Regions from separate parts of the Streptosporangium sp. NPDC049644 genome, predicted to be linked through region 3. Evidence: predicted binding sites of a transcription regulator. Region 3 holds the regulator's gene; each other region holds the start of a gene.

Region 1 (2,264 bases), on a different contig from region 3:
GCGGACTTCCCGGGGATCGGTGCCCGGATTCTTGATGAAACGGGTAAGATCCGCCGTTTTGTCAACGTCTATGTGGGAGATGAGGACGTCCGCTTCGCCGACAACCTCGACACGGCCACGCCCTCCGGCGTCCAGGTCTCCATCATCCCGGCGGTCGCCGGGGGCTGAGACCCCGCCCCCGCACCGCGCCGGTCGCACCCGCCTCACCCTCCCGGGGGCGCTCACGACACCCTCCCCATGACACCCGCCCGGCTCCGGCCGTGTGCGGGTGTCATGCTTTGTGGCGTAAACCGGTATTCGCGGTGGGGAAAGATAATGTAATCTTTAACTAACTAATAGTGATAGTCAAACTGTGTTCTCGTACTAAATGCTCTTGTAAAGAGCTAGTTTGGTGCTTGACTCTGTTGCCCAACCGGTTCCCACAGGTATGGTCGAGGACGATCGATGTGGCGAAGTCTGCCCCGGAGATTGAGGACTTCGCGAGAGGAATGGGCGTCGTCCTTAAGTCCAGTAAGAGGAGTCGCAAGTGGCGCAGGGCACCGTCAAATGGTTCAACGCGGACAAGGGCTACGGCTTCATCGCGGTAGACGGTGGTAAGGATGTGTTCGTCCATTACTCCGCGATCATGATGGATGGCTACCGTGCACTCGAGCAGGGCCAGCGAGTCGAGTTCGAGATCACCCAGGGGCAGAAGGGTCCCCAGGCGGAGTCCGTCCGGGCGGTCTGACATGGCCGTCCCGTGAACCCGCGGGGAGGGGCCGGTGGATCCCGCGGCAGCGCAGTCCGCCGGATCCACACCACCTAGGCCCGGCTCGCCTCCCCAATCGGCGAGCCGGGCCTTCGCTTTGCGCGGAACACGCGCCCGCGTGACGCGGCGCATACGCTGACGTGGCCCGGAGCGGACGCCCGCTCCGGGCGCGACGCAGGTCAAGGGATCGTGGCTTGCACTCGGCAAGGTAGAGTGCTAAACACATTGTTGGCACTCACGCATAGAGAGTGCCAACCCTGGATCGAGGCGATGGGGCCCGCCGAACGGAGTCGTGGGCCCGCATGCCGTCGCGGGCGTCGGCTCGGTCCGGTGCAAGCCACCCTGTCTCTGGGAGGTCTAGCCGTATGGCAGCCAAGATGATCGCGTTTAACGAGGACGCCAGGCGCGGTCTCGAGCGTGGCATGAACCAGCTCGCGGACGCCGTCAAGGTGACCCTCGGCCCCAAGGGCCGCAATGTCGTTCTGGAGAAGAAGTGGGGCGCCCCCACCATCACCAACGATGGTGTCTCCATTGCGAAGGAGATCGAGCTCGAGGACCCGTGGGAGAAGATCGGGGCCGAGCTCGTCAAGGAGGTCGCCAAGAAGACCGACGACGTCGCGGGTGACGGCACCACCACCGCCACCGTGCTCGCTCAGGCTCTCGTACGCGAGGGTCTCCGCAACGTCGCCGCCGGCGCCAACCCGATGTCCCTGAAGAAGGGCATCGAGGCCGCCGTCGAGCGCGTGTCGGAGGAGCTGTCCAAGCTGGCCAAGGACGTGGAGACGAAGGCGCAGATCGCCTCCACCGCCTCCATCTCCGCGGGCGACCCGCAGATCGGCGAGATGATCGCCGAGGCGATGGACAAGGTCGGCAAGGAAGGCGTCATCACCGTCGAGGAGAGCAACACCTTCGGCCTTGAGCTCGAGCTCACCGAGGGCATGCGCTTCGACAAGGGCCTCACCTCGATGTACTTCGTGACCGACCCGGAGCGTATGGAGGCCGTCCTCGACGACCCGTACATCCTGGTCGTCAACTCCAAGGTGTCCGCCAACAAGGACCTGCTCCCGGTTCTCGACAAGGTCGTGCAGGCCGGCAAGCCGCTGCTGATCATCGCCGAGGACGTCGAGGGCGAGGCCCTGGCCACCCTGGTCGTCAACAAGATCCGCGGTCTGTTCCGCTCGGTCGCCGTCAAGGCGCCCGGTTTCGGTGACCGTCGCAAGGCCATGCTGGGTGACATCGGCATCCTGACCGGTGCCCAGGTCATCAGCGAGGACCTCGGCCTCAAGCTGGAGTCCACCACCCTGGACCAGCTCGGCCGTGCCCGTCAGGTCATCGTCACCAAGGACGAGACCACCATCGTCGACGGTGCCGGCGACGCCGAGCAGATCGCCGGCCGGGTCAACCAGATCCGCGCCGAGATCGACAACACCGACTCCGACTACGACCGCGAGAAGCTCCAGGAGCGTCTCGCCAAGCTGGCCGGCGGCGTGGCCGTCATCAAGGCCGGCGCGGCGAC
Region 2 (2,264 bases), on a different contig from region 3:
ATTCCTTTTCCGGTGACGACGTGACCGCGCCGGCCAAGGGCCGGTCGCGGTGTGGCCCCACGATCCGGGTGGCCGTTAGGGTCACTGTGCCGACCAGGCATGTGAGCGGGCATGTGACGTCTGCCCATGGCCGGAGGGGTCGGCCGCACCGGTGTAGGTCGATGCCCTTGGTCGGCGCCTGAGGTCCTGCATCGACCCGCCCGGCGGCATCGCCGTGAAAAGGTGCTCTCTCGCCGCGCGCCTGGATCTGGGCCAGGCGGAAGGGCTTGGTGCCGGTCCCGATGACGTCGCCGCCGAAAGAAGGACTCCGGAGAACACCGAAGGCGCCCCGGCCGGCGGGCCGGGGCGCCTTGGTGAGACGATCTAGCGCTGGGCCTCGATCATCCAGTGGTGCTTCTCCAGGTCCTGAGTGATCTCGATCAGGAGGTCCTGGGTCACCAGGTCGGGCTTCTCGGTGGCGGCGATCCGCTCGCGCATCCGGCGGATGATGGACCCGAGAATGTCCGTCATGGCGGCGACGACCTTGCCGTCGTTGATGTAACCCGCCTCCAGTTGCGGCACCTCGGTGTGGTTCGCGACCGTGGTGGACCGGCCGTCGGGGTTGCACCCCATGGCGACCGCGCGCTCGGCGACGGTGTCCGCGTGCTTCCTGGCAGACGAGACGATCTTGTCGAGCTGCAGGTGCAGTGTGCGGAAGTTATGGCCGATCACGTTCCAGTGGGCCTGCTTGGTCAGGAGCGACAGGTCGAGCAGGTCGACGAGCGCGCCCTGGAGCACCTGGCCGACGACCTTCTTGTCTTCTGGCTTGAGTGGACTGGTGATCGAGGACATGAAATTTTCCCCCTATTTCGAGCTCGGTTTCCCGTTTGCTACGAAATGTCCGTACCCACCTATCCGCATCCCTATCCAGCTTCTTAAATTGACAGTGTCATGATGACAGTGTCACTATCGATACATGGAATGGACCATCGGTGAACTGGCTGAGCGGGCGTCCGCGGCTCTGACCCCCACCGCCCGGCTCAACGGGCGGGTCAGGGACGTGCCCAACGAGCGACTCATCCGGTGGTACGCCACGATCGGCCTACTCGACCCCCCCTTGGCCCGGCGCGGCCGGGTGGCCCTGTACGGCAGGCGCCACCTGCTCCAGCTCATCGCGGTCAAGCGGCGCCAGGCCGACGGCCGGACCATCGCCGAGATCCAGGCCGAGCTGACCGGGGCCACCGACCAGACCCTGGAGTCGATCGCCCGCATCCCCGAGCGGTCGCCAGAGCACCCCACCGAGGCTCTCTCCCCCAGGACGGCACGCCCGCGTTTCTGGGCCGAGCCGTCCTCGGCTCCGGCGGAGACCGGCCTCACCGCACCGCGGAAACCCGTGCCACCACCGAAACCCGCCCCCGCCGACACCTCGCCCCTTCCGGCGTCGTCCGGCGGGGCCACGCCCCCACCCGGCCGGGCAGAGCCCCGCCCCGCCCCGTCCGGCCAGACCACACCTGGCCAGACCACACCCGGCCGGGCCGCGCACGGCCCGGCCCCGTCCCGTCGGCCCGTGCCCCGGGCGGGCACACCCGCAACGCCCCCGCCCCGTCCGGCGGCCCCCCGTCCGGCCGCGGAAACCCGGCCGCCCGCGGTGATCGTGCACGGCGTACGCCTGGCGGACGGCGTGACGCTGCTGCTCGACGGCGGCGGCAGCGGCGGACGCACCCCCTCACCCGACGACCTCGCCGAGATAGCCGCCGCGTCACGGGAGCTCCTGTCGCTCCTGCGCGAACGCGGCCTCACACCTCCGGAAGGAACGCAACCATGATTACCTCGATCGCAACACTGTCACCGGAGGAGTGCTCGCCCGTCCCGGACGCCGGGCTGGGGACGCTCACCACCGAACGCGGCAACCTGCCGCTGGAGAGCGTGGACGTGACCGCCGCCGTGTCCGGCCTGATGGCCGGGGTCGAGGTGGTCCAGGGCTTCCACAACCCGCACGACGTGGCGCTGGAGGCGACGTACGTCTTCCCGCTGCCCGACCGCGCCGCCGTGACCGCCTTCAGGATGGAGGCCGACGGGCGGGTCATCGAGGGCGTGCTCAAGGAGCGCGGCCAGGCCAGGGCCGACTACGACCAGGCGATCGCCCAGGGCAGGCGGGCTGCGATCGCCGAGGAGGACCGCCCCGACGTCTTCACCATCAGGGTCGGCAACATCGTGCCCGGCGAGCGGGTCACCGTCCACCTCACGCTGAACCAGCCGCTCCCGTACGAGGACGGCGCGGCCAC
Region 3 (2,264 bases):
GTGATCCGGCGGCGAGTTCCCGGCCCACGCCGAACGTGGTGCCCTCCGCCGGGTCGGCGGTGCAGTTGACCTGGTAGTCGCCCGCCTGCTCCACGCCGATCTGCAGGCCCATCTCCCAGACGACGCCGTCGGAACCCGACACGGTCTGCTGGACGAGCGGCTTCTGCAGGCTGGGCGTGCCGGTGCCGCCGGTCAGCGTGCACTCGAAATTGGTGGGTCCACTGGTGGAGACATAGATGGCGGGCTTGTCGGCCGGGTCGAGCGTGACCGTCGTGTTTTCGCCGGGGGCGAACGTCTTCGTCGGTGCCGCGCTGGTGACCGCGCCCAGCACGCCACCCGCGAAGCCGCCGATGCCGACGATGATGCTGACCAGGGCGAGCAGCCACACCCCGACGATCCATCCGATACCGGGCTTGATCTTCCCGCTGGGGGGCGGGCTCTGCGGGGCGCCGTAGCCGGGAGGTGCGTAACCGTAGGAGGGGCCGTTCTGGTGGGGCTGCTGACCATACGGCTGCTGGGGGGAGCCGTAACCGGGGCCGCGGGAGGCGTCGCCCGGAAAAGAACCAAAATCATTGGACATGTACGAATTGTGGCGGGAACCGGTTGAAACGCGATAGCAGTTGACTTGCCAATGGCTTGGCGTCATCATCCGCACCTCTTGCTTATCGCGCCTTCCGCACGGGGGCCGTACACTTGGCACTCGGGAACACAGAGTGCCAGACCTCGTGTTTCCCATCTGAACGCAGGCAGGGAGGTGACCACGTTGGTCGACGACCGGAAGCTCGCCGTGCTTCGCGCCATCGTCGAGGACTACGTGTCCACCAACGAGCCGGTGGGTTCGAAGGCTCTCGCGGATCGGCACAGTCTGGGGGTGTCCCCGGCGACGATCCGTAACGACATGGCGGTGCTGGAGGAGCAGGGCTACATCGCCCAGCCCCACACCAGCGCCGGTCGGGTGCCCACGGACAAGGGCTACCGGCTCTTCGTCGATCGGCTCTCGCAGGTGAAACCCCTGTCGAGCGCGGAGCGCAAGGCCATCGAGAGCTTTCTCGCGGGTGCGGTGGACATCGACGACGTCGTCATGCGGACGGTGCGGTTGCTTGCCCAGCTCACCCGGCAGGTCGCCGTGGTGCAGTACCCGACACTGACCAACTCGACGGTCCGGCACGTCGAGCTGGTGCCGCTGAGCGAGCGCCGGCTGATGTTCGTGCTCATCACCAACACCGGCCGGGTGGAGCAGCGCGTGGTCGAGCTGCCCGACGTCGTGGACGAGCAGCGGGTGGCCCATCTGCGAGCGATGCTCAACACCTCCCTTGACGGGTGCGGGCTCACCAGCGTTCCCGACAAGGTCGCCGACCTGCCGGAGCGGCTGCCCGCCGAGGATCGGCCGCTCGCGGCCACGATCCTGTCCGTGCTGCTGGAGTCCCTGGTGGACAGGCACGATGAGAAGATCGTTTTTGCCGGGGCCGCCAACCTCGCGGGAGCCGACTTCACGGTCGGGCTCCGCGATGTGCTGGAGGCGCTGGAAGAGCAGGTCGTGCTCATGCGACTGCTCGGTGAGACCTCCGACCTGTCGGCGCTGACCGTGCGGATCGGCTCGGAGAACCCCTACACCGGACTCCAGGGCACGTCGATCGTCGCCGCCGGATACGGTTCTGGGGACAAGCAACTGGCCCGGCTAGGTGTGCTGGGCCCGACGCGGATGGACTACCCGGTCACGATGGGCGCGGTGCGCGCGGTGGCACGCTACGTCAGCCAGATCCTGGCTGCATCATAAGAGGTCAACGAAAAGTGGCTAAGAGCGACTACTACGGCACCCTCGGGGTGCGCCGTGACGCCAGTGCGGAAGAGATCAAGAAGGCGTACCGACGTCTGGCGCGCGAACTGCATCCTGACGTCAACCCCGACCCCGAGACTCAGGAGCGCTTCAAGGAGATCACACAGGCCTACGAGGTCCTGTCCGACTCCAGCAAGCGGCAGATGTACGACATGGGGGCCGACCCGTTCGCCTCGGGCGGCGCGGGGGCCGGTGGCTTCGGTGCCGGCTTCCCGTTCAGCGACATCATGGACGCCTTCTTCGGCGCGGCCGGTGGCGGCGGCGGGCGTGGACCCCGCTCGCGTGCCCGTCGCGGACGCAACGCCACCATCCGGGTCGAGCTCGACCTGCGCGAGTCGGGCTTCGGCACGACCCGCGAGCTGGTCGTCGACACCGCGGTGGTCTGCGAGGTCTGCACGGGGTCGGGCGCCGCCGCAGGCACCCACCC

Evidence for each region. The regulator HrcA, encoded in region 3, represses chaperone genes, less so after heat shock. The targets are predictions, from matches to a motif close to TTGGCACTCTCNNNNNGAGAGTGCCAA.
Region 1: a site for HrcA is predicted at 977-1,003, ahead of groL (chaperonin GroEL). Genes of this name have one in related genera too.
Region 2: a site for HrcA is predicted at 920-946, ahead of AB0J58_RS12480 (DNA starvation/stationary phase protection protein). Genes of this name have one in related genera too.

What each region holds. Positions count from the first base shown of each region.
Region 1 covers NZ_JBFAOJ010000037.1:4,252-6,515, forward strand. The annotation lists gene AB0J58_RS21420 (MoaD/ThiS family protein) at 1-168, shown strand, start outside; gene AB0J58_RS21425 (cold-shock protein) at 527-727, shown strand; gene groL (chaperonin GroEL) at 1,114-2,264, shown strand, end outside.
Region 2 covers NZ_JBFAOJ010000016.1:97,910-100,173, forward strand. The annotation lists gene AB0J58_RS12480 (DNA starvation/stationary phase protection protein) at 364-831, opposite strand; gene AB0J58_RS12485 (MerR family transcriptional regulator) at 956-1,804, shown strand; gene AB0J58_RS12490 (VIT domain-containing protein) at 1,801-2,264, shown strand, end outside.
Region 3 covers NZ_JBFAOJ010000007.1:130,937-133,200, forward strand. The annotation lists gene AB0J58_RS06140 (hypothetical protein) at 1-580, opposite strand, end outside; gene hrcA (heat-inducible transcriptional repressor HrcA) at 764-1,777, shown strand; gene dnaJ (molecular chaperone DnaJ) at 1,792-2,264, shown strand, end outside.